DNA from 4 places in the Streptomyces sp. NPDC048584 genome. Region 2 is predicted to be linked to each of the others. Evidence: riboswitches for the same ligand, from Rfam matches in the RefSeq annotation. Region 2 holds a riboswitch; each other region holds the start of a gene.
What was found. Region 2 has a riboswitch for cobalamin ahead of ACGFR9_RS02095 (ABC transporter substrate-binding protein). Riboswitches for the same ligand answer to the same signal wherever they lie in the genome.

Region 1: it holds a riboswitch for cobalamin, as region 2 does, so the genes downstream of both, ACGFR9_RS03610 (energy-coupling factor ABC transporter permease) here and ACGFR9_RS02095 (ABC transporter substrate-binding protein) in region 2, are expected to answer to the same signal.
Region 3: it holds a riboswitch for cobalamin, as region 2 does, so the genes downstream of both, metE (5-methyltetrahydropteroyltriglutamate--homocysteine S-methyltransferase) here and ACGFR9_RS02095 (ABC transporter substrate-binding protein) in region 2, are expected to answer to the same signal.
Region 4: it holds a riboswitch for cobalamin, as region 2 does, so the genes downstream of both, ACGFR9_RS33030 (cobalamin biosynthesis protein) here and ACGFR9_RS02095 (ABC transporter substrate-binding protein) in region 2, are expected to answer to the same signal.

The regions. Positions count from the first base shown of each region.
Region 1 covers NZ_JBICWF010000001.1:849,849-856,961, forward strand. The annotation lists gene ACGFR9_RS03595 (ABC transporter permease) at 1-827, opposite strand, end outside; gene ACGFR9_RS03600 (ABC transporter permease) at 833-1,801, opposite strand; gene ACGFR9_RS03605 (ABC transporter substrate-binding protein) at 1,822-3,411, opposite strand; cobalamin riboswitch at 3,613-3,794, shown strand; gene ACGFR9_RS03610 (energy-coupling factor ABC transporter permease) at 3,824-4,540, shown strand; gene ACGFR9_RS03615 (energy-coupling factor ABC transporter substrate-binding protein) at 4,537-4,929, shown strand; gene cbiQ (cobalt ECF transporter T component CbiQ) at 4,936-5,685, shown strand; gene ACGFR9_RS03625 (energy-coupling factor ABC transporter ATP-binding protein) at 5,682-6,545, shown strand; gene ACGFR9_RS03630 (DNA repair ATPase) at 6,785-7,113, opposite strand, start outside.
Region 2 covers NZ_JBICWF010000001.1:500,718-507,830, reverse strand. The annotation lists gene ACGFR9_RS02110 (SWIM zinc finger family protein) at 1-960, shown strand, start outside; gene ACGFR9_RS02105 (ABC transporter ATP-binding protein) at 979-1,755, opposite strand; gene ACGFR9_RS02100 (FecCD family ABC transporter permease) at 1,752-2,822, opposite strand; gene ACGFR9_RS02095 (ABC transporter substrate-binding protein) at 2,819-3,823, opposite strand; cobalamin riboswitch at 3,878-3,999, opposite strand; gene ACGFR9_RS02090 (PP2C family protein-serine/threonine phosphatase) at 4,197-5,405, opposite strand; gene ACGFR9_RS02085 (GlsB/YeaQ/YmgE family stress response membrane protein) at 5,745-6,029, shown strand; partial or broken gene ACGFR9_RS02080 (DEAD/DEAH box helicase) at 6,230-6,382, shown strand; gene ACGFR9_RS02075 (GNAT family N-acetyltransferase) at 6,670-7,113, shown strand, end outside.
Region 3 covers NZ_JBICWF010000003.1:126,189-133,301, reverse strand. The annotation lists gene ACGFR9_RS08545 (sigma-70 family RNA polymerase sigma factor) at 1-240, opposite strand, end outside; gene ACGFR9_RS08540 (hypothetical protein) at 433-1,128, opposite strand; gene ACGFR9_RS08535 (superoxide dismutase) at 1,411-2,052, opposite strand; cobalamin riboswitch at 2,240-2,462, shown strand; gene metE (5-methyltetrahydropteroyltriglutamate--homocysteine S-methyltransferase) at 2,630-4,948, shown strand; gene ACGFR9_RS08525 (hypothetical protein) at 5,248-5,856, opposite strand; gene ACGFR9_RS08520 (pirin family protein) at 6,205-7,113, opposite strand, start outside.
Region 4 covers NZ_JBICWF010000020.1:72,093-79,205, forward strand. The annotation lists gene cobN (cobaltochelatase subunit CobN) at 1-2,729, opposite strand, end outside; gene ACGFR9_RS33025 (cobyric acid synthase) at 2,726-4,261, opposite strand; gene ACGFR9_RS33030 (cobalamin biosynthesis protein) at 4,258-5,199, opposite strand; cobalamin riboswitch at 5,320-5,460, opposite strand; gene ACGFR9_RS33035 (hypothetical protein) at 5,658-5,879, opposite strand; gene ACGFR9_RS33040 (inorganic phosphate transporter) at 5,920-7,113, opposite strand, start outside.

The DNA of each region.
Region 1 (7,113 bases), 350 kb from region 2:
CCGGCGATGGCGAGCGTGGGGATGATCAGGAACAGGCCGGGGAAGAGGGTCGGCCACCACTGTCCGGCGAGCAGGGAGCCGCGGGCGCCCTGGACGAGGGTGCCGAGGCTGGCCGTGTGGGTGGGCAGCCCGAGGCCGAGGAAGGACAGCGCCGACTCGTGCCACATGGCGTGCGGCACCATGAGTACGGCGGCGAGGCCGGCCTGCGGCAACACACCCGGCAGCAGATGCCGTACGACGACCCGCCATCGGGAGGCGCCGCCGGAGACCGCCGCGTCGATGAAGGGACGGGAGCGCAGCGAGAGGACCTCGGCGCGGACGATCCGGGCGGTGGACAGCCAGTGGGTGAGGCCGACGGAGATCACCACCGGCCAGACGCCGGGCCGGAACATGGCGACGATGAAGATGCCGAGCAGCAGGTGCGGCACGGAGGAGAAGGTGTCGACCAGGCGCATGACCGTACGGTCGACCCAGCCGCCGAGCGCGCCGGCGGTGGCGCCGACGGCGGTGCCGATCACGGTGGCGGTGAGCGCGGCCACCACGCCCACCAGCAGGGACACCCGGAGCCCGTAGACGCAGCGCAGCAGCAGGTCGCGGCCCACGTCGTCGGTGCCGAAGGGGTGGGACCAGGACGGCGGCAGGAGTTTGGCGGCGAGGTCGACGGCCTGCTGGTCGAGCTGGACGAGCGGGGGCAGCAGCAGCACCGCGAGGGCGGTCACGGCGACGAGTCCGGCGGAGACGTACAGCCGCAGGGTGTGGGTGGAGCGGCGGGCGGTGCCCTGCGCGCGCCACACCGTCTTCTCCACGGCAGTGGTGTCAGCAGACATGTGGGTCACATCTCATTCAGCTTCACCCTCGGGTCGATCAGTCCGTAGAGCAGGTCGGCGAGGAGGTTTCCGGCGAGGACGGCGGCGGTGGCGAGGGTGGTCAGCGCGGCCAGCAGCGGGAAGTCGACGGAGGTGGCCGCCTCCACGGTGGCGGCGGCGATGCCGGGCCAGCTGAACACGGTCTCCACCAGCAGGGCGCCGGTGATGAGTTCGGGGACGCGGGAGCCGATCAGGGTGAGTACGGGCAGCAGTCCGGAGCGCAGGGCGTGGCCGAGCAGGACCGTGCGTTCGCTCAGGCCGCGGGCGCGGGCGCCGCGCACGGGGTCCTCCGCGAGGGCGTCGCCGACGCCCTGACGGACGTAGAGCGTGAACCAGGGCAGCTGGGAGACGCCGAGGACACCGGCGGGCAGGATCAGATGGCTGATGACCTGGCCGGGGGTGACCTGTTCGCTGCCGGTGTCGGTGAGACCGCCGGCCGGGAGGACGTCCAGGTTCAGGGCGAACAGCCAGACGGCGAGCAGGGCGATCCAGAAGACGGGGGCGGCTTCCAGGGCGTAGGCGAGGGAGGTGATCGTACGGTCGAGGAGCGAGCCGGGGCGGCGGGCCGCGAGGACGCCGAGCACGGTGCCGAGCAGCACGGCGAGGGCGAACGCGACGGCGCACAGCAGGGCGGACCAGACGAGGCGTTCGCCGATCACCTCGGCGACGGGCTGGCGCATCACGGTGGACCGGCCGAGGTCGCCGCCGAGCGCGGAGGTCAGCCAGTCCCACCAGCGGGCGGTGAACGGCCGGTCCACGCCCAGGTTCTCGCGCAGCCGGTCCAGGGTCTCCTGGTCGGCGCCGAGTGCGGCGGTGCCGGCGTACGCCTTGACCGGGTCGAAGGGGGAGGCGGCGGCGACGGCGAACACGCCGAAGGTGACGACGAGCAGCACCGGCACGGCGAACAGGGCCCGCCGTGCCGTGAGCCGGGTCATCTCTCCCCAGGGGAGTGCGCTCATGTGGCGGGCTGCCAGTCCTCGATGTTCCACCAGGGGCCGCTGGCGAAGCCGTGCTCGTGGGGTTCGGTCTGCGTGGTGAGGTCCTGCCAGCGGTCGGCGAGGACGTACATGTGGTCGATGTGGGTGAGGAAGGTGTAGCCGGGGTTCTTCACCAGTTCGCGCTGCAGGGTGTCGTAGGCGGCCTTGCGGTCGGCGGGGTCCTGGGTGCGGCGGCCGGTGTCGAGGGCCTCGTCGACGGCCGGGTTGTCGTACAGGGCCATGTTGTTGAAGCCGTCGCCGGCGAGGGTGGAGTGCAGAAGCGTGTAGAGGCCGAAGTCGGGGTCGCCGGTGCTGCCGAAGCCGGCGAGGACGGCGTCGTGCCTCATCCGGGGTTCGATGACCTCCCAGGTGGCGCTCTCCACCTTGACGTCGACTCCGGTCTTCTTGGCGTCGGAGGCGTAGGCGAGGGCGTGGTCCTGGCGGACCTTGTCGCCGGAGGGGTAGTAGAGGGTGAAGCGGGCGGGGCGGCCGTCCTTGGCGCGGATGCCGTCCTCGCCGGCCTTCCAGCCTGCCTGGTCGAGGATGCTCTTCGCCTTGTCGAGGTCCTGGGCGCGCTTGACGTCCTGGGCGTACCAGGGGTCGTCGACGGGCAGCGGGCCGTAGGCGGGGCGGCCGGCGCCGTCGAGGATCTTGTCGACCATGGTGGTGCGGTCCACGGCGAGGTCCAGGGCGCGGCGGATCGCGGTGTCGCCGGCGACCGGGTTGCCGGTGGGCAGGGTGACCGCGCGGAAGTCGTACGACGTCGCCCGGTACGTCTTCCTGCCGTCGTCGTCCTTGAAGGTGGCGGCGAGGTTGGGCGGGAGGGTCGCGCCGTCGAGGTCGCCGGAGCGCAGCCGGGTGGCGCGGACGTCGTCGTCGGCGATGATCGCCATGGTGAGCTTTTTCACCTTCGGGGCGCCGCCCCAGTAGTCCGGATTGGCCTTGAAGGTGAGTTTTTCGCCCTTGCTCCAGCCGGCCAGGACGTAAGGTCCGGTGCCGACGGGCTTGGTGTTGAACGAGCCGGTGTTGGGGTCCTGTCCGCCCGCGATGTGCTCGGGGACGACGGGCAGCACGGTGCGGGCGGCGAAGGCCGCGTAGGGGTAGTCGAGGGTGAAGACGACCTTGTCGTCGCCGTCGGCCCGGACGTCCTTGATCGCGTCGAGTTCGCTCTTGGCGGTGTTGTTGGTCCTCCCGTCGAGGACGGTGTCGTACGTGAAGACCACGTCGTCGGCGGTCAGCGGTTCGCCGTCGCTGAACTTCACGCCGTCGCGCAGGGTGTACGTGTAGGTGCGGCCGCCGTCGGTGATCTCGGGGAGCGCCTTCGCCAGGGCGGGCTTCAGCTCCATGCCCGCGTCGCGGGCGAGGAGCCCGTCGAAGATCTTGGAGTTGCCGTCCTTGCCGTAGCCGAGCAGGGGGCTGAGGGTGTCCGGTTCGGAGGGGACGCCGATCACGACGGACTCGGCGGAGGTTCCGCCGTCCGCGCCGCTGCCGCCCGGCGCCGAGCAGGCGGCTGCCGCACCGGCCATCGCGACCGCGGCGGCGGCGCCCCGTATTCGTCGGGTCGTCATCGAGACTCACACTCCTGTTGCCTGAAAACCGTTGTTGCATATTAATTGCAGCAAGGTTCTGCCCAGGACGGCGGGCCCCCACTCCCCCGCGCCGGCGGGCCGCGCCACCCTGTCAAGTACGCAGGTGTGCGCCGGGGTGCGAGCCGCCGGGCGCCGTCCGCGCGCCCCCTGTGGCCGCTTGTCACCGGGCCGGACGGGGAACTACTGTCACCACGCCTTGGTGACGGGAAATCGGTGCGATACCGGTGCGGCCCTCGCCACTGTGATCGGGAAGTCCGGCTCCGGTCCTCACGGACAGCCACTGGGTTTCACAACCCGGGAAGGCGGAGCACGGGCGGTGGTACCCGTCAGCCAGGAGACCGGCCAAGGCGCGTCAACCATCCACGAGGTGCTGGAGAGGGTCTGCTGAGCCATGCACATAGCCGAGGGTTTTCTGCCACCGGTGCACGCGGTCGCCTGGGGCGTCGCGTCGGCGCCGTTCGTCGTCCACGGAGCCCGGTCACTCATCCGTGAGGTGCGGGAACATCCCGAGAGCACCCTGCTGATGGGCGCGTCGGGAGCGTTCACGTTCGTCCTGTCCGCGCTGAAACTGCCGTCGGTGACCGGGAGTTGCTCCCACCCCACCGGCACGGGACTCGGTGCGATCCTGTTCCGGCCGCCGGTCATGGCGGTGCTGGGCACCATCACCCTGCTGTTCCAGGCCCTGTTGCTCGCCCACGGCGGGCTGACCACCCTGGGCGCCAACGTCTTCTCGATGGCGATCGTGGGCCCCTGGGCCGGGTACGGCGTCTACAGACTGCTGCGCCGGTTCGACGTGCCGCTGATGGTCGCGGTGTTCTTCGGCGCGTTCGTCGCCGACCTGTCGACGTACTGCGTGACCAGTGTGCAGCTGGCGCTCGCCTTCCCCGACCCGGGCAGCGGATTCTGGGGCGCGCTGGGCAAGTTCGGCTCCATCTTCGCCGTGACGCAGATCCCTCTCGCGGTGAGCGAGGGGCTGCTGACGGTGCTGGTGATGCGCATGCTGGTGCAGTCCAGCAAGGGCGAACTCACCCGGCTCGGCGTGCTGGTGACGTCGGTGGCCGGGCGCAGGGCGGCGAAGCCGGCCGACGCGGAGGCGGTGGCCCGATGAGCCGTAACACGAAGATCAACACGCTGCTGCTGGTGCTCGTCGCCGCGCTCGCCGTGATCCCGCTGGTGTTCGGGCTCGGCGATCACAAGGAGGAGCCGTTCGCGGGCGCGGACGCCGAGGCGGAGACCGCGATCACCGAGATCGACCCGGACTACGAGCCCTGGTTCTCCCCGCTGTACGAACCGCCGTCCGGGGAGATCGAGTCGGCGCTGTTCGCCCTTCAGGCGGCGATCGGGGCGGGTGTCCTCACGTACTACTTCGGGGTGCGCCGCGGACGCCGGCAGGGCGAGGCGCGGGCGCTGGAACGGCTGCGCGCGGAGTCGGACAAGGAAGCGGACACGGACGCGGACACGGACGCCGGGACCGTATCCGAACCGCGACGGGTCTGACGGCGGGTGCTGCCGATCGACGCGGCGGCGCACAGCAGTCGCTGGCGCCGCCGTCATCCCGTGGACAAGGCCGTACTGGGGCTGGGCCTCACCGTGCTGGCGATCTCCCTGCCGCCCTGGCCGGGCGCGGCGCTGGTGCTGGTGACGGCGCTCGCGGTGCTGCTCGGCCCGGCCGGGGTGCCCGGGGGGCGGCTGTGGCGGGCGTACCGGGTGCCGCTGGGCTTCTGCGTCACCGGGGCGCTGACGCTGCTGGTGCGGGTGGGCGGTCCTGGCGGATTCCTGTCCTGGGCCGAGGACGGGCCGCTGCGCGCAGGTGAGCTGCTGCTGCGTACGTCGGCGGCCTCGCTGGGCGTGCTGTTGTTCGCGTTCACCACGCCCATGTCGGATCTGCTGCCGCGGCTGGTGCGGGCCGGGGTGCCGGCACCGCTGGTGGACGTGGCGCTGGTGACGTACCGGATGAGCTTCCTGCTGCTGGACTCGGTGCGCCGCGTCCGGGAGGCGCAGGCGGCCCGGCTCGGGCACACCACCCGGGCCGCGACGTGGCGTTCGCTGGGCGGGCTCGGCGCGACCGCGTTCGTCCGGTCCTTCGACCGGGCGGCGCGACTGCAGACGGGACTCGCGGGACGCGGCTACGACGGCACCCTGCGCGTACTGGTCCCCGAGGCCCGCGTCTCGGCGCGGTTCACGGCCGCGAGCGTGGCGCTCCTCGCGACGCTGGTCGCCCTCACCTTCGTACTGGAAAGGCCCCTGTCGTGAGCGAGAACGTCCTGGTGGCCCTGCGGGGCGTGTCGTTCACGTACGAGGACGGCCCGCCCGTGCTCAGCGGTCTGGACTTCGAGGTACGTGAGGGGCGTGCGCTGGCACTGCTGGGGCGCAACGGCAGTGGGAAGACGACGCTGATGCGGCTGTTGAGCGGTGGACTGCGGCCGGACGGGGGTGAGGTGACCGTCGAGGGGCGGGCGGTGCGGTACGACCGCAAAGGGCTGACGGCGCTGCGCACCACCGTGCAGCTGGTGGTGCAGGACCCCGACGACCAGTTGTTCGCCGCCTCCGTGGGGCAGGACGTGTCGTTCGGGCCGCTCAACCTCGGCCTGTCCGATACGGAGGTACGCGCCCGGGTCGCCCAGTCGCTGGCCGCGCTGGACATCACCGCCCTCGCCGACCGGCCCACGCATCTGCTGTCCTACGGGCAGCGCAAGCGGACGGCGATCGCGGGCGCGATCGCCATGCGGCCCCGCGTGCTGATCCTCGACGAACCGACGGCGGGCCTCGACCCGGACGGCCAGGAACGCCTGCTGGCCACCCTGGACGGGCTGCGGGCGAGCGGTACGACGGTCGTCATGGCGACCCACGACGTGGACCTCGCCCTGCGCTGGGCCGACGACGCGGCCCTGCTGACCCCGTCCGGCGCGCACACCGGTCCGGCGGCCGGGATGCTGGCCCGCACGGACCTCCTCGCGGAAGCGGGACTGCGGCTGCCGTGGGGGGTGGCGGTGGCACGGCTGCTGCGGACGCGGGGGCTGCTGACCGGGCCGGCCACCGGTCCCCGCTCCCCGGAGGAACTGGCGGCTCTGGCCGCCGAGACCGCCGACGGCGGTGACGCGCACGTGCCGTGAGGTCACCGGGGTGCCGACGGCCCCTCGAGGGAGCTGCCGGGACCCCCGGGCCCGCCGGCCGGCACGGGGGCGACGTGCCGGCACCGGTGACCGGAGCGGACGCGGGACCCCGGTCCCCGGGAAGGGTGCACGGCCCCGGCCGCCGGAACCGCCGACGCGCACGTGCCGTGACGCCGACGGCCCCTCCGGGACATGCAGGGACCCGGTAGGCGCAGGGCCGGAGGGCCGGGCGGTCCTGGTCAGCGGGGCCCGGGCGGTGCCTCCGGGAGTTGTCGCGGGGCCGGGGCGGACAGAAGGCGGCGGGGGTCCGATGCCCGGGTGATGGCCGACTCGACGGCGGCTATGCGGTCGCCGAGGAGGGCGAGCGCGGCGACCGCGCGGGTCAGGGTGTCCTCGTCGGGGCCGCCCAAGGTGAGGGTGCGGGTGTGGGCGGACTTCACCTCGGTCCAGCGGGCCGCCGTTTCGGCGGTGAGCGTGCCGCGGAGTTCGGCGAGTTTGAGGAGGCTCGCCTCGGCGCCCGTGGTGAGGGTCTGGGCCTCGGCCGTGTAGTGGTCGTCGATGACGGCGG
Region 2 (7,113 bases):
CTGGACGCCGCCGCCGACCGCCCCGGCCATATCGCGGCGCTGCTCGACAAGGAGATGCCCCAGTCCCTCGCCGACTGCGGAGCCCCGCTGCTGCCCGGCCCCGGCGACCTCGACCCGCGCTGCAGTTGCCCCGACTCCGGACACCCCTGCAAACACGCCGCCGCCCTCTGCTACCAGACGGCCCGGCTCCTCGACGCCGACCCGTTCGTACTGCTCCTGCTGCGCGGCCGCGGTGAACGCCAGGTCGTCGACGCACTGTCCCGGCTCAGCGCCACCCGCGCGGCCCGCGCCGCCCAGGAACGCGAACCGGAACCCCTCCCCGGCATCCGGGCGACCGAGGCCCTCACCCGGCCCGGCGGGGTCCCCCTCCCGCCCCCGCTGCCCCCGCCGCCGCACCCCGAACAGCCGCCCGTGTACCCGGCCGCGCCGGGCGGGCCGGACCCGTTCGCGCTGGACCAGCTCGCCACCGACGCAGCCGCCCGCGCCCACGCCCTGCTCACCACCGGCCGCGACCCGGTCGGCGGGCTCACCCTGTGGCAGGACGCGGTGCGCGTCGCCGCCGCCCGCCCCGGCTCCGGCCTGACCGCCGCCACCCGCGCGCTGTACTCCTCCCTCGCCCGGGCGGCCGGCCGTACCCCCGCCGAGCTGGCCCGCGCGGTCGCCGCCTGGCGCCAGGGCGGCCCGACCGGCCTCGCCGTCCTGGAGGAGCCCTGGGACCCGCCGGCCGGCCGTTTCGACCGTGCCCGCCCGCTCCTGCTCGCCGCCGACCTCCCCGCCTTCCGCCCCTGGCGCAACCACCTCACCCACCCCCGCGGCCATCTCCAGCTCCGCCTGGGCCGCGACCACCTCTGGTACGCCTACGAGTCCGAACCCGACCACGACGACTGGTGGCCCCGGGGCACCCCCGACCCCGACCCCGTCGGCGCCCTGACCGGCCTGGACACACCGGGCGACCTGTGAACCCCGGGACCGGAGTGCTCAGCCGTCCGGGAGGAACGTCACCTGCGGAGCGCCCGTACGCGGATGGGTGGCGACCTCCGCCGCCACCCCGTAGACCTCCGCCAGCAAGCGGGGCGTCAGCACCTCGGCGGGCGGTCCCGACGCCACGATCTCGCCGCCGTGCAGGACGTAGAGGCGGTCGCAGTAGTAGGCGGCCAGGTTGAGGTCGTGCAGGGCGAGCAGCACCGTGACGGGCAGCCGGCGCAGGGTGCCGAGCACCGACAGCTGATGCCGGATGTCGAGATGGTTCGTGGGCTCGTCGAGGACGAGGAGGGCCGGCCGCTGGGCGAGGGCGCGCGCGATGAGAACGCGCTGTCGCTCGCCGCCGGAGAGCCGGTCGAACGGGCGGTCGGCCAGATGCACGGCGTCGACCGCCAGCAGCGCGGAGCCGACGATGTCGCCGTCCTCGGGAGTGTCACCGGCGAGGAACCGCTTGTGCGGGGTGCGGCCCATCGCGACGACCTCGCGCACGGCGAGGTCGAGGTCGGCCGCCGAGTCCTGCACCACCGCCGCCACGGTACGGGCCAGTTGCCGCACCGGCAGCGCCCAGGCGTCACCCCCGTCGATCCGGACCCGACCGGCATCAGGGCGCAGAACGCGGTAGACGGCACGCAGAAGGCTGGACTTGCCACTGCCGTTGGGGCCCACGAGCCCGATCGTCTCGCCCGCGCGGGCGGTCAGCGAGACCTCGCGCACCAGATGACGGGCCCCGGCGGTGAGCGTGACCGCCTCGACGCTCAGCTCGGTCGCGGTCATGCCACTCCCCGGTCGGTGCCGCGCCGGGCGTCCCGGCGCATCAGCCACAGGAAGAACGGCCCGCCGCACAGGGCCGTGAGAACGCCGACGGGTATCTCCATCGGCGCGGCGACCGTCCGTGCGGCGATGTCGGCCCAGACGAGGAACACCGCCCCGCCGAGCGCCGCCGTCGGAAGGACCCGGCGGTGGTCGCCGCCGACGAACAGGCGCACGATGTGCGGCATCATCAGACCGACGAAGCCGATCGGCCCGGCCGCCGCGACCAGCACACCCGTGACGAGGGAGAGCACGACGAACAGCCGGGCACGGAACCGGGCGACGTCCAGCCCCATCGTGGTGGCCGCCTCCTCACCGGCCAGCAGCAGATTGAGATTGCGGGCCTGCGCGGTCAGCACACCGATGCCGAACAACAGCGCCAGGCCCGGCAGCCACAGCGTGCCCCAGGCGACCCCGCCGAGGCCGCCGAGGGTCCAGGCGAGGACCGCGCGGGTCTCGTTGCCCCGGTCGGTGGTGAGCAGCAGCAGATCGAGTACGGCGGTGAGCACCGCGGCGACGGCCACCCCCGACAGCACGAGCCGTGACGAGGTGATGCGTCCGCCGGTACGGGCGGTGGCGTACACGAGCAGCAGCGCGCCCAGGGCGCCCACGAACGCGGCCACCGACAGCGACACCGGCCCGAAGAGGGTGACCCCGAACACGATCACGGAGACCGCGCCGAGGGACGCCCCCGAGGAGACGCCCAGCAGATAGGGCTCGGCGAGCGGATTGCGCACCAGGGCCTGCAACGCGGTACCGATCACCGCCAGACCGGCCCCGGTGACCGCGCCGAGCAGCACCCGCGGCGCCCGTACGTCCAGCACGATGGTCGCCCGCGCCCGCGACCAGTCCGGCTCCCGCCAGCCGGCACCCAGCGCGTGCGTGACGATGCCCCACACCTGACCGGGCGGCACCCGGACCGAACCGATCGCGAGCCCCGCCGTGACGGAGAGGAGCAGCAGGACGGTGAGGACGAGCAGCGTGACGGCCGACCGCGTACGGCCGGCCCGCACGACGGCGGCTGGGCTCACCGGAAGCTCTCGGGGTGCAGCCCGCGAGCCAGGTCCTCGACGGCGTAGGCGGAGCGGATGCCGACGAGGGTGGCGGTCAGCGGCAGTACGACGAACCGCTCGTTCCTGACGGCGGGTACATCGGCGAGCGCGGGCTGGGAGAGCAGGAACTCCTTCTTCTCCTGGACGCTTCCGGCCCCGGCGTAGTCGTAGATGGCGATGACCTCGGGCCTGCGCTCGACGACCTGCTCCCAGGAGACGTCGCCGAAGACGTCGTCGAGGCCGGCGAAGACGTTCTCACCGCCGGCCAGCCGGATCAGCTCGGTGCCCAGGCTCCTGCCGCCCGCGGTGAAGGCGCTCCTGTCGCCGCTGTCGTAGACGAAGACGGACACCTCGGGCTCGTCCCCGACCTTGCCGGTGGCCGCCCCGACGCGCCCCTCGAGGTCCTCGACCAGGCGGTCGGCGCGCTCCTGGACGCCGAAGATCCTGCCGATGGTGCGGATCTCGTCGTACGTGTCCTTCATCGTCACCCGCTTCTTCCCGCAGTACTCACGGTTGAGGTGGGTGTCGATGCCCGCGGCGGCGAACGCCTCGCGGGAACGTCCCTCGTTCTCGGCGAAGGCGCTGCCGTAACCGCCGTAGACGAGATCGGGCTCCGCGTCCAGGATCTTCTCGAACGACGGCTCCCGCTCGGCGAGTTCGGGGACCGCCTCGTACTTCTTCCGCAGCTCGGGCAGAACGGCGGAGTCCGGGAAGGCCGTACCGGCCATACGGTCCTCGAGCCCGAGAGCGAGCAGCAGCTCGGCCGGGTGCTGATGGATGGTGACCACCCGCGACGGCGGCCTGTCGTACGTCGTCCTCACACCGCAGTTGTCGACGGTGACGGGGAAGCCGGGCGGCACGGCGGCGGTGCTCTTCGCGTCTCCGCCGCCTATGTCGGCCGAACCGCAGCCGGCCGTCAGCAGCACGACCGAAACAGCCGTGGTACGAAGGAACCCGCGTATGCGGGCAGGGGTGAACAGGGACACGTGAGGCCTCCTGGAGTCCGCGCTCCTCGGATCGGGCCCGCGACGGACCAGTGTCCTGACTCCCGGATCCGCGTTCCCTCCGCCTTCCCGCGCGACGCGCAGTGGCATGTCGGAGGAGCGCTCCCCGGTCACAGTGGCGGGACCGTGCCGGACTCACACCGGCTTCCTGTCTCCCGTCGCGGCGATGACCCGACGATCCTACGGTTCCGGGACCGCCGGAATGAACGCGGTCCGCCCCGCGCACCCCTCACCGAATCCGGTTCGGCGAGGTCACCGACCATGCCGACGCGCTCCTCACGGCCAACGGCCAGGCGGACGCCGGTCGGGTAGCCGGGTCAACGTCTTCTCCACGGCTCCCCGTAGGGATTCAGGAGCAGGCCGTCATCGTTGCGGGGTCGGGGCCCGGTCCGGCCGGACGGCTGCGATTGCTGTGCCAGTCCAGCATCAGGACCGTGGCGTCGTCCTTGAGGTTGCCGTGACAGGCGTCGAGCACCGCGGCGGTCAGGGTCCGGACGGCTTCTCGCGGGTGCAGCGCGCGGGTGTCGTGAATGACCGAGGCCAGGTCGACGGCCGCGGCATCGCGTTCGTACATTCCGTCGGTGAGCAGGACCAGGCGGTCCCCGGGTCTCAGGAGTAGTTCCTGTAGGCGGTAGGCGGTGGGTGCCGCCACACCGAACGGCAGGTTGACGGCGAGTTTCACCTCTTCGACGGCGTTGTCACGCAGCAGCAGGGGCCGGGGATGGCCGGCGTTGACCAGTTCGCACCGGCCCGATGCGAGGTCGACGCAGAGCAGCTGACCGGTGGCCAGGCCGCGGCTGTGGCTCAGCAGGGCCTCGTGGGCGTGGTGGGCCTGCTTGAGGGCGTCACAGCCGCTGCGACGTGCTCGCCGCAGCGCGCCGACCAGCAAGGTGGCCAGCAGAGCAGAGTTCGTGTCGTGGCCCATGGCATCGGTGATCGACAGGTGCAGAGTGTCGCGGTCCAGCGTGTAGTCGTAGGTGTCGCCGCCGATGTCGTCGGCCGGGACCAGTCCGGCGGCCAGAGTGAACTGGGCCGCCTCGCAGCAGGAGGCCGAGGGAAGCAACTGGTGCTGGATCTCCGCCGCCAGGCTGGTCTCGGTAGTGCGCCGGCCCTCGTGGTACAGATCGGTGAAGCGGCGGTCCGTGACGATGATGTAGGCCAGCGCGTGGGCCGCGTGGCTGACCTGGCGCAGCACGGTGTCGTCCGCGGCCTGCAGGCTCACCTCCAGGACGCCGATGCAGTCGCCGCGGTTGGTGACGGGCGTGATGACGCGTTGTCCGCCCTGGCCGTCCGGTTCCACCTTCTGGCGCTGGCTTTGCAGAACGCTGTCGTAGACGCTGCCCCGCAGGTCGATCGGCTCGCCCAGGTCGGCGGCCTGGTCACCGGTCGCGGCCAGGCGTACCAGCCGCCGGCCGATGAGGTCGACGAACAGGAAGGACACGGCCTCGGCACCGAACCGCTTCTGCAGATCGTGTGCCACCACGTCGACGGACTCACCGGGCGGGGCCGCTTCCGCAGCGGCCAGCAACTCGCCCAGTTCCAGATCTCCACCCTTCACAGCAACCTCCTGTCGGTTGCCGCACCTTCTTCCCCGAGTCCGTGCGACCTCACATATCGTGCCCGTTTTGTCTGGTCAGGGCCGCATTCCGGATCGGTGCGAGCACGTGCCGTCTTCGACAGGCGGCGTTCGTGGGCGATCGTGCGGCCGGTGCGCCGGGGGACATGGGATGCGGAGGGGTACGCCCCTGTTCGGCCAGGTCTGGTTGCCGGTGGAGGGGGCGACGCCCGATGGCGTCAGGAGCTGGCACGGCCGGGTCCGGGGAAGATGTTTGTCCGGGCCCGATCGGTGCAGACGATGAGCTGACACAACCTTTATATGACGAAGTGGAAAGGCATCATGAGCATCATCGCGTGGATCATCATCGGCCTGCTCGCCGGCGCCATCGCCAAGGCCCTGATGCCGGGCAAGGACCCGGGCGGAATTATCATCACCATGCTCATCGGCATCGTCGGCGGTCTGCTCGGCGGCTGGCTCGGCAAGGTCATCTTCGGTGTCGACTCCATCGACGGGTTCTTCGATCTCTCCACCTGGATCGCCGCGATCGCCGGCTCCGTCATCCTGCTCGCCCTCTACCGCCTCGTCACCGGCAACCGGCATTCGCACCGTCACGCGACCCGCTGAAGTCACCACGTCTCCTTTTGCACATCTGGACGGCCCCCTTCCTGTCAGCAGGACGGGGGCCGTCCAGGTGTGTCCGGCCGAGCCACCCGTGGCCCACCCGCCGGTCGCCGTTCTCCTGGGCCCACCGCGCTCGCCCTTGACCAGACAGGCCGTGCGCGAGCAACGACAGCATGAGAGTGATCAGACGCCTCACCCACACTCAGGCCGGCGCGCTGCGCGGCGGGGCCGAGGTCGTCGTCGCGAGTCCGGGCCGGCTCAAGGACCTCATCGACCGTGGCGAATGCAGGCTGAACCGCGTGGGCATCACGGTGCTGGACGAGGCTGACCAGATGGCCGACACGGGTTTCACGCCGCCGCCGATTGTGCCGCCCGCGAGGTCTTCAACTCGGTCAGACCGGATTCCCGCGCCCCGCGTTCTGGGGCGTCTGTGACAGCGGGTGATACGGGGGAGCCATCCCGACGGGGCTTCTGCGGAGTTCGTCGTGGCCGCCGATGGCCTGTCGGCCTACCCGGACGCCGGCCACCTGGCCTGCCGAGGCCGAGGCCGACGCCCTCGTCCTTCCCGGGAGCGTGCAGGAGCGCCTGCGTGAGCAGCCGACCCGCCGCACGAAGGCATTCCCCAGCGCGAGATACTCTTCCTATGCGTTCACGCACCTCCCCGACCGGCCGGCCGATCACGATACGGAGGGCCGTCGCGCGGGATGCCAAACGGCTCACGCGGCTCGTGCGTGGCTCACGCGCCTACGAGGGTCAGTACGCAGCAGCAGTCGCGGGCTACCGGGTAGGTCCGGATTACATCGAGGCCCACCGCGCCTTCGTGGCCGTCGGCGCCGACGAGCATGGAGACCGGGTCCTCGGGTTCTACGCGCTCGTCCTCGCCCCACCGGAGCTCGACCTGCTGTTCGTGGCCGACGAAGTGCAGGGACGGGGTATTGGACGGCTGCTCGTCGCGCACATGCAGTCCGAGGCCCGTGCCGCCGGGCTCGACCGTGTCAAGGTCGTGTCACATCGTCCCGCCGAGGACTTCTACCACCGCGTCGGTGCGGTACGGACCGGGACCGCACTCGCGAACCCGCCCGCCGTG
Region 3 (7,113 bases), on a different contig from region 2:
CCGCAGGAAGGTGTCCTGCGCCAGGTCGTCGGCGGTGTCGGGGTCGGCGCCGAGATACCCGACGAAGCGCCGGACGTCTCTTTCAAGGGCACGAACGAACTTCTCGACGGCTTCCGGGTCACCACCGCGGGCGGTGAGCGCCCAGGCCGTTATCAACTCGTCGGCACAGTCGCGTTCCTCGGGTGTTCTCGTGGAGTGCGGAGTTCCGTCGCACGCGGCAGGAAGAGCGGGACTGATCACCTGGTGTCCTTCTCGGGGTCCGGAAGGCCCGGCACGCGGGCATCCGGAGACCGGACCGGGCGGCTCGAGGCACACGGCGGATCCGGTGGGGGCAGGGGGTGGCGGGAGTACGCCTGTACTGCGGCGCACTCCCGGTGCCCGGAGCCGTCCCGGGCCTGCGAGGCCCGGGACGGCGTCGGGAATCCGGCTGTCTCAGAGGACAGCGGTTCCCGCGGGTGGACCCCGAGTGATGATCGCGTGCACCAGGAGCAGCCGGCGCGGACCGCGGGCCGTGCGGCCACGGCGCAGGACGGTGCGCGGGCGGCGCGGAGGTGCGGGGAGGGCGAGGAGCAGCCGCAAGGGGGCGGCCAGCCGTCCGGCGACGGCCCGCAGGATGCGGAAGGCCGCGCGTTCGCCGTGCGCGAGCCACAGTCCGCTCAGCAGCGCGGCCAGCACGTGGGCGGCGAGCATGCCCGGGGAGGACATCTCGCCACCCATGACGTGACCGATTCCCGTCGCCTGGTCCAGGGCACCCGACGCGTGCGTGGCGAATCCGTCATGGGTCATGGAGTGCATGGCATGACCGGTGTGGGCCGTGGACGCCATGTGATGCGTGGAAGGTGTGCCACGCGCCGTGCCGCTCACGGACATCGACAGTGCCTGCGCGTAGGAGAACCACTCGTGCAGGGCCGACTGGGCGGCCACCACGACGGAGGAGACGAGAAGGAGCCCGCGTTCCCGGCCGGCCAGGCACCATGCCGTCCCGCCACACGCCACCGCTGCGACGGCGAGGGCCCACCAGGGGACGGAGGCGTCCGACATCATGACGTGCCCCAGGGCGGCGAGCAGCACGCAGACGGCCGCGAACACCGCGGCCCGTGTCGTGCGGAGACACCACCCAGCGCCCATTGCGGCTCATCCTTGCATTTCCGGCGCACCGTCCTGAGCGAGTACGAGAAGTTCCCGGACCCATGACTCACTCCGCTCCCGGTGATTCATGTCACGCCAATCCCCGGGAACTGCGGGAGAGTTGCACTCGACTGCCTCCCCAGGAGGTGCGTCTGTGACGGGCCCCGGACACGGCGGAAGGGCCTTCGGCCGAGTCGTCCCGGCCGAAGGCCCTCCCTTGTGCCGCCTGCCGGTGAAGGTTGAGAAGACGATCACGAGCAGGACGTCATACGGACCCCGCGGTCAGGGGTTCAGCAGCAGCACGTCGGCGCGGGCCTTTGCGGCCTCGTAGCGTTTCGCCACGTCCTGCCAGTTGACGACCGCCCACATGGCGTCGATGAAGTCGACCTTCTGGTTCTTGTACTGCAGGTAGAAGGCGTGCTCCCAGGCGTCGAAGACCAGGATCGGCACCGAACCCTGACCGACGTTGCCCTGGTGGTCGTAGACCTGCTCGACGATCAGCCGGCCGCTCAGCGGCTCGTGGGCGAGGACGCCCCAGCCCGAACCCTGTGTGGTGGCGGCGGCCTTGGTCAGCTGAGCCTTGAATCCGGCGAAGGAACCGAACGACTCGGCGATCGCGTCGGCGAGGTCGCCCACACCGTCGGCGGCCAGGGGCTCGCCACCGCCGTCACCGGTCATGTTGTGCCAGTAGATCGAGTGCAGGATGTGGCCGGAGAGGTGAAAGGCCAGGTTCTTCTCCAGGCCGTTGACCGAGGCCCACTGCTCCTTGTCCCGTGCCTCGGCGAGCTGCTCCAGCGTGTCGTTGGCGCCCTTGACGTACGCCGCGTGGTGCTTGTCGTGGTGCAGCTCGATGATCTGCGGGTTGATGACCGGCTCGAGCTCCGAGTAGTCGTACGGAAGCTCCGGGAGCGTGTACACCGCCATGTCCAACATCCTCCGACGTTATTGCAACTGATGTGCAGTTGCACGCTAGCAGCAGTAGCGGTGATCATTGATCAGGCGCTGGTCCCAGCACGGTGTCGCCCGGCCCCCGCTCGCCGTACTGCGCACAACACGCTCACCCGGCTTCCGGATGCCGGATCGTGCTCTTCCTTTCGCGGTGCCGCCCCGTAAGCTGACCGCAGCAGCTGGTTCACCCCGTCCGCCAGGCGGGGAGTCGCAAGAGGGAACCCGGTGGGAATCCGGGACTGCCCCGCAGCGGTGAGCGGGAACGACCGCCGTCATGAGCACTGGGTCCGACGTACCGGGCCCGGGAAGCGACGGCCAGTAGGTGTCCTCCGGCAAGGAGAACGTGCCCACGAGTCCGAAAACCTGCCAACTGCCCGCGCGCGGACCGTTCCGCGCGCGGACATCCCGGTGACCTCGAGGGCGGGTCGGCGTACACACCGGACGGAACGACCGTGCCTGTGCCGCACGGGCCGTGGCCGTCTGGTTCGTCACGCCCTTCGCGTTCTCGTCCCATCCCGGGATCTCAGGGATTCATCTCGCGAAGGAGATCTCCGTGACACCGAAGTCCACAGCCGCGGCAGCACGGGCCACCGTGTACGGCTACCCCCGCCAGGGTCGGAACCGGGAACTGAAGAAGGCGATCGAGGGCTACTGGAAGGGCCGCGTCACGGCCGACGCCCTCCGGGCGACCGCCGCCGAACTGCGGCGGGGCAACTGGCGACAGCTCGGCGACGCCGGCATCCACGAGGTGCCGACCGGCGACTTCTCGTACTACGACCATGTCCTCGACACCACCGTCATGGTCGGCGCGATTCCCGAGCGCCACCGCGCCACCGTCACCGCCGACCCTCTCGACGGCTACTTCGCCATGGCCCGTGGTACCCAGGAGGTCGCTCCGCTGGAGATGACCAAGTGGTTCGACACCAACTACCACTACCTCGTGCCCGAGCTCGGTCCCGGCACCGTCTTCACGGCCGACTCCGGCAAACAGGTCGCCGAGCTGAAGGAAGCCCTCGCGCAGAGGCTCACCGCACGGCCCGTACTGGTCGGGCCCGTCACGTACCTCCTGCTCGCCAAGCCCGCCCCGGGCGTGGCCGCGGACTTCGAACCGCTGACTCTGCTGGACCGGCTTCTGCCGGTGTACGCCGAGGTGCTCGCCGACCTGCGCGCGGCCGGCGCCGAGTGGGTCCAGCTCGACGAGCCCGCGCTGGTGCAGGACCGTACCCCGGCCGAACTCAACGCCGCCGAGCGCGCCTACCGTGCCCTCGGCACCCTCACCGACCGGCCGAAGGTCCTGATCGCCTCCTACTTCGACCGGCTGGGCGACGCCCTGCCGGTGCTGGCCAAGGCCCCGGTCGAGGGCCTCGCGCTCGACTTCACCGAGACCGCCGCGGCCAACCTGGACGCGCTGGCGGCCGCCGGCGGACTGCCCGGCAAGCGCCTGGTCGCCGGGGTCGTCAACGGCCGCAACATCTGGATCAACGACCTGCGGAAGTCGCTGTCGACGCTCGGCATCCTCCTCGGGCTCGCCGACCGTGTCGACGTGGCCGCCTCCTGCTCTCTCCTGCACGTCCCGCTGGACACGAACGCCGAGCGGGACATCGACCCGCAGATCCTGCGCTGGCTGGCCTTCTCGAAGCAGAAGACCGCCGAGATCGTCACCCTCGCCAAGGGCCTCGCCCGGGGAACCCACAGTGTCTCCGGTGAACTCGCCGCCAACCGCGCCGACCTGGTGTCCAGGGCTGGATCACCGATCACGCGTGACCGCGCCGTACGCGCCCGCACCGAAGCCGTGACGGACGCGGACACTCGCCGCTCCCAGCCGTACGACGAACGCTCCGCGGCCCAACGGGCCCGCCTCCGGCTGCCCCTGCTGCCGACCACGACCATCGGCTCCTTCCCGCAGACCGGCGAACTGCGCGCCGCCCGCGCCGACCTGCGCGCCGGCCGTATCGACACCGCCGGCTACGAGGAGCGCATCAGGGCGGAGATCCAGGAGGTCATCTCCTTCCAGGAGAAGACCGGAATCGACGTCCTGGTGCACGGCGAGCCCGAACGCAACGACATGGTCCAGTACTTCGCCGAGCAGCTCACCGGTTGTCTCGCCACGCAGCACGGCTGGGTCCAGTCCTACGGCACCCGCTACGTGCGCCCGCCGATCCTGGCCGGCGACATCTCCCGCCCCGAGCCGATGACCGTGCGCTGGACCACGTACGCGCAGTCCCTCACCGGCCGCCCGGTCAAGGGCATGCTCACCGGGCCGGTCACCATGCTCGCCTGGTCCTTCGTACGCGACGACCAACCGCTCGGCGACACCGCCCGGCAGGTCGCGCTCGCCCTGCGTGACGAGGTGCACGACCTGGAGGCCGCGGGCACTTCGGTCATCCAGGTGGACGAACCCGCCCTCCGGGAGGCCCTGCCGCTGCGTGCCGCCGACCGGGCGGGATACCTGGTGTGGGCGACCGAGGCGTTCCGGCTCACCACCGCCGGCGTCCGCCCGGACACACAGATCCACACCCACATGTGCTACGCCGAGTTCGGCGACATCGTCCGGGCCATCGACGACCTCGACGCCGACGTCATCAGCCTGGAGGCCGCCCGCTCGCACATGCAGGTCGCCCGCGAACTCGCCGCCCACGGCTACCCGCGTGAGGCCGGACCGGGTGTGTACGACATCCACTCCCCACGCGTCCCCAGCGCCGACGAGACCGCGGGCCTCCTGCGGACCGGCCTCGAGGCGATCCCCGCCGAGCGGCTCTGGGTCAACCCCGACTGCGGTCTGAAGACCCGCGCCTGGCCGGAGACCCGAGCCTCCCTGGAGAAGCTGGTCGCCGCCGCGCGCGCCGTCCGAGGCGAACTGTCCGGCTCCTGACCGAAGAAGGCAGTGGGCCGGGACGCCGCATGCGTCCCGGCCCCTTCCAGCACCGGAGTCCCTGCGGCCGGCCGTGAACGGCGCGAGGACATCGCCTCCGGCCGTCGTAGGACTGGCGCGGAACAACCTCAGGATCTCATCTCGGCCGGGCGGGCCGACTCGGGAGGTCATCGAGTGGAACGGCGCTTCGGCGTTCGCGAGTTACTGCCCTACGGTTCCTTGACCCGCTCAGGGGTCGGCCGGGTCCGGCGCATGTATTCCCGGCGTTCTCTCGGGCCGAGACGAGAGGTGACGCCGTCTCAGATGGTCGGGGTGTCGTCGACAACCGGCCTGTGAACCTCGACGACCGGCTTCCACCCCGCGGAGAATTCGATGAAGTCCGCACGGGTGGGGTAGGTGTCGATCGCGCGCCGGTCACGCTTGGGGCTGTCGCCCCCCTTGCGCCCCCGGGGAATCTGCTCCTCGAAGATGTCGACCTTCACGTCGGGAACCTCCTTGAGGCCCTGGCGCCAGATCTGCACGACGTCGGCGCCGAACGCCTGCCGGGCCGCGGCGTACAGGGCCGTGAGGGCCCCCTTGTCCCCACCGGGGACGAAGAGTGCCAGGTCCAGCACGACACCGGCGGACTGGAGAACCTCGATGGTCACCGAGCCGTTCTCGTCGGCCAAGTAGATTCCTGCATCATTCTCGTCGTCGGGAAGGCAGGACACCTCTTCCTGGAATACGGTCCTCGCCGTGATCGAGCCGCCTTCGAAATCCCCGCCGGACGCGGTCAGAAAAGCAGGGACATAGCAGTCGGGAAGCTTGAGTTCTGCCGTGTCGGCGGAAACGAATATCCTGTCTTTCACGCCGAGCTTCGTCACCTCCTCCAGCGAAAGGCGGCGAGCGGCGATCTTCTCCTTGTTCACGATTTCCCTCTCAGGTTGCACTATCCCTCCGAGCGAGGACGCTATCACGAAACCATGAGGTCAACTGCCCAGTAATCCTTGGGTAAATGGCCTCCGATGACCTGCACAGGAGGATATCGAAGCGAGTGCCGGTCGGCGTTAGCACGCATCCGCCGGGTAGTGTCCCTCGTCATGGCGCGGGAGATCAACTGGCGGTTGCATTTCAGCGCATTGGGTAGCACCGGGGAACCAAGAGAGAGTTTACGGCAGATATCACCCATAGCCGCCTTCGGAGGCGGCGAGGTAAAGCGGCACCCGACTCGTGGTCCTACTCCCCGCGTCTTCGTTCACGAAGCGTGTTTCCTCGGGTCAGCGCATCCTTCTCCGCGGCTTCAGTGGAACGTTCGGCAGCTCGGGCGCGGGCAGCGGGGCACCGTCGTAGCCGTGGACCTCACCGAAGCGGGTTCCGTTCATCCAGTCCTCGCGGGCCTGGACGATGTCGTCGTGGGTGCGGCCGATGAAGTTCCACCACATGACGATCTCCTCCGGGAACGGCGGGCCGCCCAGGAGGAGCAGGCGGGACGGGTCCGTCGCACGGTTGGCCAGGGTGAGGGTGGTGCGGCCGGGGGGTGTGCAGCCGAGTTCCGCCGGTCGCAGGGGTGTGCCGGCGAGGAGGATGTCGCCGGTGTCGACCAGGACTCCGTGTTCGAAGGCGGGGTCCACGGCCAGGGTCACGGCGGCGCCCGGGTCCAGGGTGATCTCGGCGCCGAGCAGCGGGGTGAAGGTGGGCACCGGTGAGGTGTCACCGGCCAGGGTGCCCAGGAAGACGCGTGCCTCGCCGCCGTCCAGCGGGACCGGGGCGGGGACGTGGTGCTGGAAGTCCCTGGGGGCGTCGCGGTGTTCGCCGGGCAGTGCCACCCACAGCTGCGCGCCGTGCAGGACCGTGGTGTTCCGGGTGGAGACCTCGGAGTGGCTGATGCCGTGTCCGCCCGTCATGAGGTTGAGTTCGCCCGGGCGGACGAAGGCATGGCTGCCGAGGCTGTCACGGTGTTCGATCTCGCCGCTGAACAGCCAGCTCACCGTCTGCAGTCCGGTGTGCGGATGCGGTGGTACGACCATGCCGCCGGAGTCGGTGACGTCGTCGGGGCCGTAGTGGTCGGCGAAGCACCAGGCGCCGATCAGGCTCCGTGCCCGCTGGGGCAGGGTCCGCCGTACCCGCATGGCCCGGGGCCCGCCGAGGGGTACGTCCCTGGGGGTGAGGATCTCGACGCCCGGCGG
Region 4 (7,113 bases), on a different contig from region 2:
CCGACCACCTCGACCCCGGTCACCCGGCGCGACGCGTCGTCCCATACCGGGCGGCAGCCCAGCAGCGCCAGGATCTCGGCGATGTCGTCGCCCTGGGTGCGCATCGCCGACGTACCCCACACCGTGAGGCCCACGGACCGCGGATACTCGCCCGTGTCCTGCAGATACCGTTGCACCAGCGAGTCGGCGAGCGACTGCCCGACCTCCCAGCTCAGCCGCGACGGGATCGCCTTGGGGTCGACGGAGTAGAAGTTCCGCCCGGTCGGGAGCACGTTGACCAGCCCGCGTGTGGGCGACCCCGAAGGACCGGCCGGGACGTAACCCCCGTCCAGCGCACGCAGGATGTGCCCGATCTCGTCCGTCGTACGGGCCAGCCGGGGTACGACCTCGTCGCACGCGAACCGCAACACGGCCACCGCGTCGCGCAGTTCGGTGCCCAGCACGTCCCGCACCAGCGAGGGGACCGTGCCGGCCGCCCAGCCGCGCTCCTCCATGCCCTCCGCGAACCGCCGGCACAGCTGCTCCAGCAGGTCGATCGCGTCGGAGGCCGACCGCGCGGGACCGTCCACCAGATCCGTCAGCTCCGCCGGCACCTTCAGCGGGGCGCCCGGCTCGGCCAGCAACTCCTTCTCCACCAGCCCGAAGTGCTCGGCCAGCGCCGCCCGCAGACCCGGCAGGGCGTTCGCCTGCCCGCCCCACACCTGTGAGGCGCGCAGCACCGCCAGCACCAGGTTCACACGCGGTTCGCCGACCGGGCCGCCGCCGAGGACGTGCAGGCCGTCGCGGATCTGCACGTCCTTGATCTCGCACAGATAGCCGTCGATGTGCATGACGAACGAGTCGAAGTCGTCGTCGTCCGGCTGGTCGTCCACATGCAGGTCGTGGTGGAGTTCGGCCGCCTTCACCAGCGTCCAGATCTGCGCCCGCACCGCCGGCGCCTTCTCCGGGTCCAGGTCGGAGACCAGCGCGTACTCGTCGAGCAGCTGCTCCAGCTTCGCCAGATCGCCGTACGTGTCGGCCCGCGCCATCGGCGGCACCAGATGGTCGACCACGGTCGCGTGTCCGCGCCGCTTGGCCTGCGTGCCCTCGCCGGGGTCGTTGACGATGAACGGGTAGATCAGCGGCAGGTCGCCCAGCACCGCGTCCGGCGCGCACCCGGCGCTCAGCCCGAGGCCCTTGCCCGGCAGCCACTCCATCGTGCCGTGCTTGCCCATGTGCACGATCGCGTCGGCGCCGAAACTGCTGTCCAGCCAGCGGTAGGCCGCCATGTAGTGGTGGGAGGGCGGCATGTCGGGGTCGTGGTAGATCGCGATCGGGTTCTCCCCGAAGCCGCGCGGCGGCTGGATCATCACGACGACGTTCCCGAACCGCAGCGACGCCAGCACGATGTCGTCCCCGTCGACGTACAGCGAGCCCGGCGGTTCGCCCCACGCCTCCCGCATGCCGTCCCGCAGCTGTGGGTCCAGCTGCTCGAACCACGCCCGGTAGTCCGCCAGCGGCACCCGCGCGGGCGCGGCGGCCAGCTGCTCCTCGGTCAGCCATTCCACGTCGTGTCCGCCGGCCGCGATCAGCCGGTGGATCAACTCGTCGCCCTCGGACGGGTATCCGCCGACGGCGTAACCCGCGTCCCGGAGCGCGTCCAGCACCCGTACCGCCGAGGCGGGGGTGTCCAGGCCCACCGCGTTGCCGACCCGCGAGTGCTTCGTCGGGTAGGCGGTGAAGACGATCGCGATCTTCTTCTCCGCGTTCGGCGTGTGCCCCAGCCGGGCGTGGCGTACGGCGATCCCGGCCACCCGCGCCGCCCGCTCGGGGTCGGCGACGTACACCGGGACGTCGTCGGGGCCCTGCTCCTTGAAGGAGAACGGAACGGTGACGATCCGGCCGTCGAACTCGGGGATGGCGACCTGCATCGCCGCGTCCATGGGGGACAGGGCGGCGTCGGACGCCTCCCACGCGGCACGCGAGGACGTGAGGCACAACCCTTGCAGCACCGGCACGTTCAGGTCGGCGAGCGCGCCGATGTCCCAGGCCTCCTCGTCGCCGCCCGCCGATGCCTGCGAGGCGTGTGTGCCGCCGGCAGCGAGCACGGTGGCGACGAGGGTGTCGGTCCTCGACAGCAGGGCGTACAGCCCGGGATCGGCGCCGCGCAGCGAACCGCAGTACACGGGGAGGGCGTTGGCGCCCCGCGCCTCGATGGCGTCGCACAGGGTGTCGATGAAGGCGGTGTTGCCGCTCAGTTCGTGCGCGCGGTAGAAGAGCACGCCGACCGTCGGGCGGCCGTCCACCGCCTCCCGGGTGCCGTGGACGCCGAACTCCGGCATCCCGCGCGGCGGTTCGAAGCCCTCGCCGGTCAGCAGCACGGTGTCCGACAGGAACCGGGCCAGCTCGGTGAGGTTCTCGGGGCCGCCCTCGACGAGGTACCGCAGCGCCTCGGCCACCACACCGGCCGGCACCGTCGACTCGGCCATCAGCTCAGCGTCCGGCACGGTCTCCCCGCCGAGCAGCACCGTCGGGACACCGGACGCCTTCAGCGCCGCGAGCCCTTCCTCCCAGGCACGCCTGCCGCCCAGCAGCCGTACGACGGCCAGGTCCGCCCCGTCCAGCAGCGCGGGCAGTTCGGCCGCCACGTCCACGCGGGTCGGGTTGCCGATCCGGTAGGAGACGCCGGTGGCGGCTCGGGCCGCCAGCAGGTCCGTGTCGGCGGTCGACAACAACAACACAGTGCTCATGCGGGCGCTCCCGGTGGAATGAAAGGCAGTCCTTGTGGCACGCCGGACTCGATGAGCCGCCACAGCGCGTCCGTGTCCGCGTGCTGTTCGATCAGGTCGCCGAGCCGGTCGAGCTGCTCCTCGCGCAGCGTGGCGAACGAGGTGTCGGGGGCGGGCACGAAGCGGCGGCCCGCCGCCCGCGCGACCTCGCGCAGGAAGGCCCGCCGGAAACCGTCCGACTCCAGCGAGCCGTGCCAGTGCGTGCCCCAGGTCCGGCCGACCCGGCAGCCGTCCAGACTGTGTCCGTGGTCATCGGAGATGAACGCCTCCCCGCCGAGGACCTCGGCGACGCCGTGATGGATCTCGTACCCCTCGACGGGCTCCCCGAGGGCTTCCCCGACGGGCCGGGTGAGCGTCTTCTCGCGGGCGAACCGGACCCGCACGGGCAGGACGCCGAGCCCGTCCACGTGTCCCGCGCGGCTCTCGACGTCGTCCTCGATGTGCTCCCCGAGGAGCTGGAAGCCGCCGCAGATCCCGAGCACCGGGCGCCCCTCGGCCGCCCGTCGCCGCAGCGCGTCCGCCAGCCCGCGCTCCCGGAGCCACTCCAGCGCCCGTACGGTGCCGCGCGTGCCCGGCACCACCACGAGGTCGGCGTCGGCCAGCTCCTCGGGCCGGTCCACGAACCGCACCACGACACCGGGTTCGGCGGCGAGGGCGTCCACGTCGGTGAAGTTCGACATCAGCGGCAGCGCGCACACCGCGACCCGCAGCACGTCCTCGCCCACCGGCGCGGCGACCACGGACTCCCGCACGGCGCCCCGCAGGGACACCCTCAGTCCGTCCTCCTCGTCGATGCCCAGCCCGTGCCGGAACGGCAGCACGCCGTACGTCCGCCGCCCGGTGAGGCCGTGCAGCATGTCCAGGCCCGGTTCCAGCAGCGACACATCGCCCCGGAACTTGTTCACCAGGAACCCGGCGACCAGGTCCTGGTCCTCGCGCGACAGCAGGGCGACGGTGCCGAAGAAGGACGCGAAGACGCCGCCCCGGTCGATGTCGCCGACCACCAGGACCGGCAGCCGGGCGCCCCGGGCGATCCCCATGTTCACGATGTCGGTGCGCCGCAGATTGATCTCGGCCGGGCTGCCGGCCCCCTCACAGATCACCGCGTCATACGTGCCCCGCAACTGCTCCAGACAGTCCAGCACCGTGCCCAGCAGCCGCTGTTGGCGTCCGCCGTGGTAGCCGCGGGCGCTCATCTCGCCGACCGCCCTGCCCAGCAGCACCACCTGGCTCGACTGCTCGCCGCCCGGCTTGAGCAGCACCGGGTTCATCAGCGCCGTCGGCTCGACGCGGCAGGCCTGGGCCTGCATGGCCTGCGCCCGGCCGATCTCGGCGCCCTCCCGGGTGACGAACGAGTTCAGCGACATGTTCTGCGCCTTGAACGGCGCGACCTTGACGCCCTGCCGCACCAGCCACCGGCAGATCCCGGCGGTCACCACGCTCTTGCCGGCGTCCGAGGTGGTCCCGGCGACCAGCAGCCCCCCACCGCTCACGCTGCACGTCCCTTCATCAGGCTCCGCACGGCGGCACCGGCCCCGAGCGCGAGCCAGCCGATCCGCCGCGAGAGCCGTACCGCCCGGTCGATGTCGGCCACGGCCACGGCACGCCCGCCGCCGTTCAGGACGGGCCGGTGCTCGACCCGTCCGCCGTAGGAGAGGGTCCCGCCGAGCCGTACGCCCAGGGCGCCCGCGAAGGAGGCCTCCACGGGCCCGGCGTTGGGGCTCGGATGCTTCGCCGCGTCCGCGCGCCACGCCCGTACGGCTCCGCGCGGATCGGGTCCGGTGAGCGCGGCCAGTACGGCGGTCAGCCGTGCCCCCGGCCAGCCGGCCACGTCGTCGAGACGGGCGGAGGCCCAGCCGTAGCGGCGGTGGCGGGGAGACTTGTGGCCGACCATCGCGTCCAGCGTGTTGACGGCCCGGAACCCGAGCAGGCCCGGCACCCCGGCGACGGCACCCCACACCAGCGCGCCCACGACGGCGTCGGAGGTGTTCTCGGCGACGGACTCGACCACCGCGCGGGCGATCCCGTCGGCGTCCAGGGACTGCGGGTCCCGGCCGCACAGATGCGGCAGCCGTGTCCGGGCCGCCTCGACGTCCCCCGCCTCCAGCGCCTGTGCGACGGCGCGGGCCTCACGGGCCAGCGAGGTGCCGCCGACGACGGCCCAGGTGGCGACACCGGTCAGGACGGTGGAGGCGGCGGGGGAGGAGCGTACGAGACGGGCGGCGAGGCCCCCCAGCGCGACGGTCCCGCCGACGCACACGGCGGTGTGCACGGCGCCCCGGCCCCGGTCGTCCCGCCACAGCACCCGCTCGACGGCGGCCGCGGCCCGCCCGAAAGCGGCGACCGGATGCCCCCGGCGGGGATCGCCGAGCAGCAGGTCGCCGAGAAGGCCGGCGGCGGCGCCGTACGCGAACACGCGATCGGCACCCATGGGTTCAGCCGGTGACGGGTCCGGAAGGGGTGGCCCCGAAGCGGGGTGGGGTGTCGCTGGTCGACCTCGGCAGGCAGCCGCGCATGGCGATATGTCCTCACTCAGGGTGTCCACGCCCTGGTTCGACGAGACCGGCGGTGAGAGTTCCTGGCTCCCGGGGTGTGCACCCCGGTGACAGTGGCGGGACCGCGCCGGAATCGCACCGGCTTCCTCTTCTGCCGCCGTAATGGCTGAGGCAGTCCACCACGGCCCTCGAAGAGCCGTCAACTTGCCGTTGACCTGCGAGGCTGAAGTGTGCTGAGGCCCACAGAGGGGTTCCGGAGGGTGATTCGCGGGAAGGGGCGCGCACACGTGAGCGGACGGTGCGGGTGCCGAAGCTCCCGCACCGCCCGCTCGTACGCGTGGGGACCGCGGTCAGGCCGCGGTCGGTGCGCTGTCCGTGTGCTGTGAGGCCGGTGTCAGGCCATGATCAGGTAGATGCCGTAGCCCACCGCCGCCACGCACGCCGCGAAGCAGGCGTAGGCGCCGGTGACCGCCAGGGCCGCGGACCGGCCCTGCGCGGCGGCCCGCTCCTGGCGGGACAGGCCGTTGATGCCGAGGGTGAACAGGGCCACCAGGGCCACGGTGACCACGAGGCTGACGCCGAAGACGGAACCGAGGGCCGCCCAGTCGATCTTCATGGTGCTCTTCTTCCTTCGTACCGGGTCTCGCGGGGCGCGGTCAGACGGTGGTCGCGGCCGGCGGGGCCGCCGGGTCGGCGGGGACCGGCGCGGGGATGGTGGCCGACAGGTCGTCGGTCACGGTGCCCGTGGGGGGCGGGGTGACCGCGGCCATCGCGGTGGTCACCACACCGGCGGGCTCCTCGTCGGCCGCCTCGGTGCCGTTGACATTGGTGTGGTCGACGATCTCGCGGCGGGAGATCTTCCAGATGGCGGCGCTGGAGGCGACCAGGAAGACGGCCACGACGGCGGTGCCCCAGTCGCCGGCCCGGCAGACCCATTCGGCGAGCGCCGCGACGAGGGCCGCCGCGGGCAGCGTCAGCCCCCAGGCGATGAACATCCGGGTGGCCGTCGACCAGCGGACGACACCGCCCTTGCGGCCCAGGCCCGCACCCATCACGGAACCGGAAACGGAATGCGTGGTGGAGAGCGAGAAACCGAGGTGCGAGGAGGCCAGGATGACCGTCGCGGCACTGGTCTGGGCGGCGAAGCCCTGCTGCGGCTGGAGGTCGGTCAGGCCCTTGCCCATGGTGCGGATGATGCGCCAGCCGCCGAGGTAGGTGCCGAGCGCGATGGCGAGGCCCGCGGAGAGGATGACCCACAACGGCGGGTCGGAGTCGGGGGAGACGGCGCCGCCGGCGACCAGGGCGAGGGTGATGATGCCCATCGTCTTCTGGGCGTCGTTGGTGCCGTGGGCCAGGGAGACCAGGCCGGCGGAGGCGATCTGGCCGGCGCGGTAGCCCTTCTCGGAGGCCTTGCCGTCGGCGTTCCGGCCCAGACGGTAGGTGAGCCGGGTGGCGAACATCGCCGCGACGCCGGCCACCAGCGGGGCGGCGACGGCCGGGAGCAGGACCTTGGTGACGAGGACGTCGCCGTGGACCGCGCCGAAGCCGGCCGAGGCGACCGCGGCGCCGATCAGGCCGCCCATGAGGGCGTGCGAGGAGCTGGACGGCAGGCCGACCAGCCAGGTCAGGAGGTTCCAGAGGATCGCGCCCACCAACGCGGCGAAGATGACCTCGGGACGGATGCCGGCCTCGTCGACGAGGCCCTTGGAGATCGTGTTGGCGACCTCCACCGAGAGAAATGCGCCGACAAGGTTCAGCACGGCGGACATGGCCACCGCGACCTTGGGCTTGAGCGCACCGGTCGAAATGGTCGTTGCCATCGCGTTCGCGGTGTCGTGGAAACCGTTCGT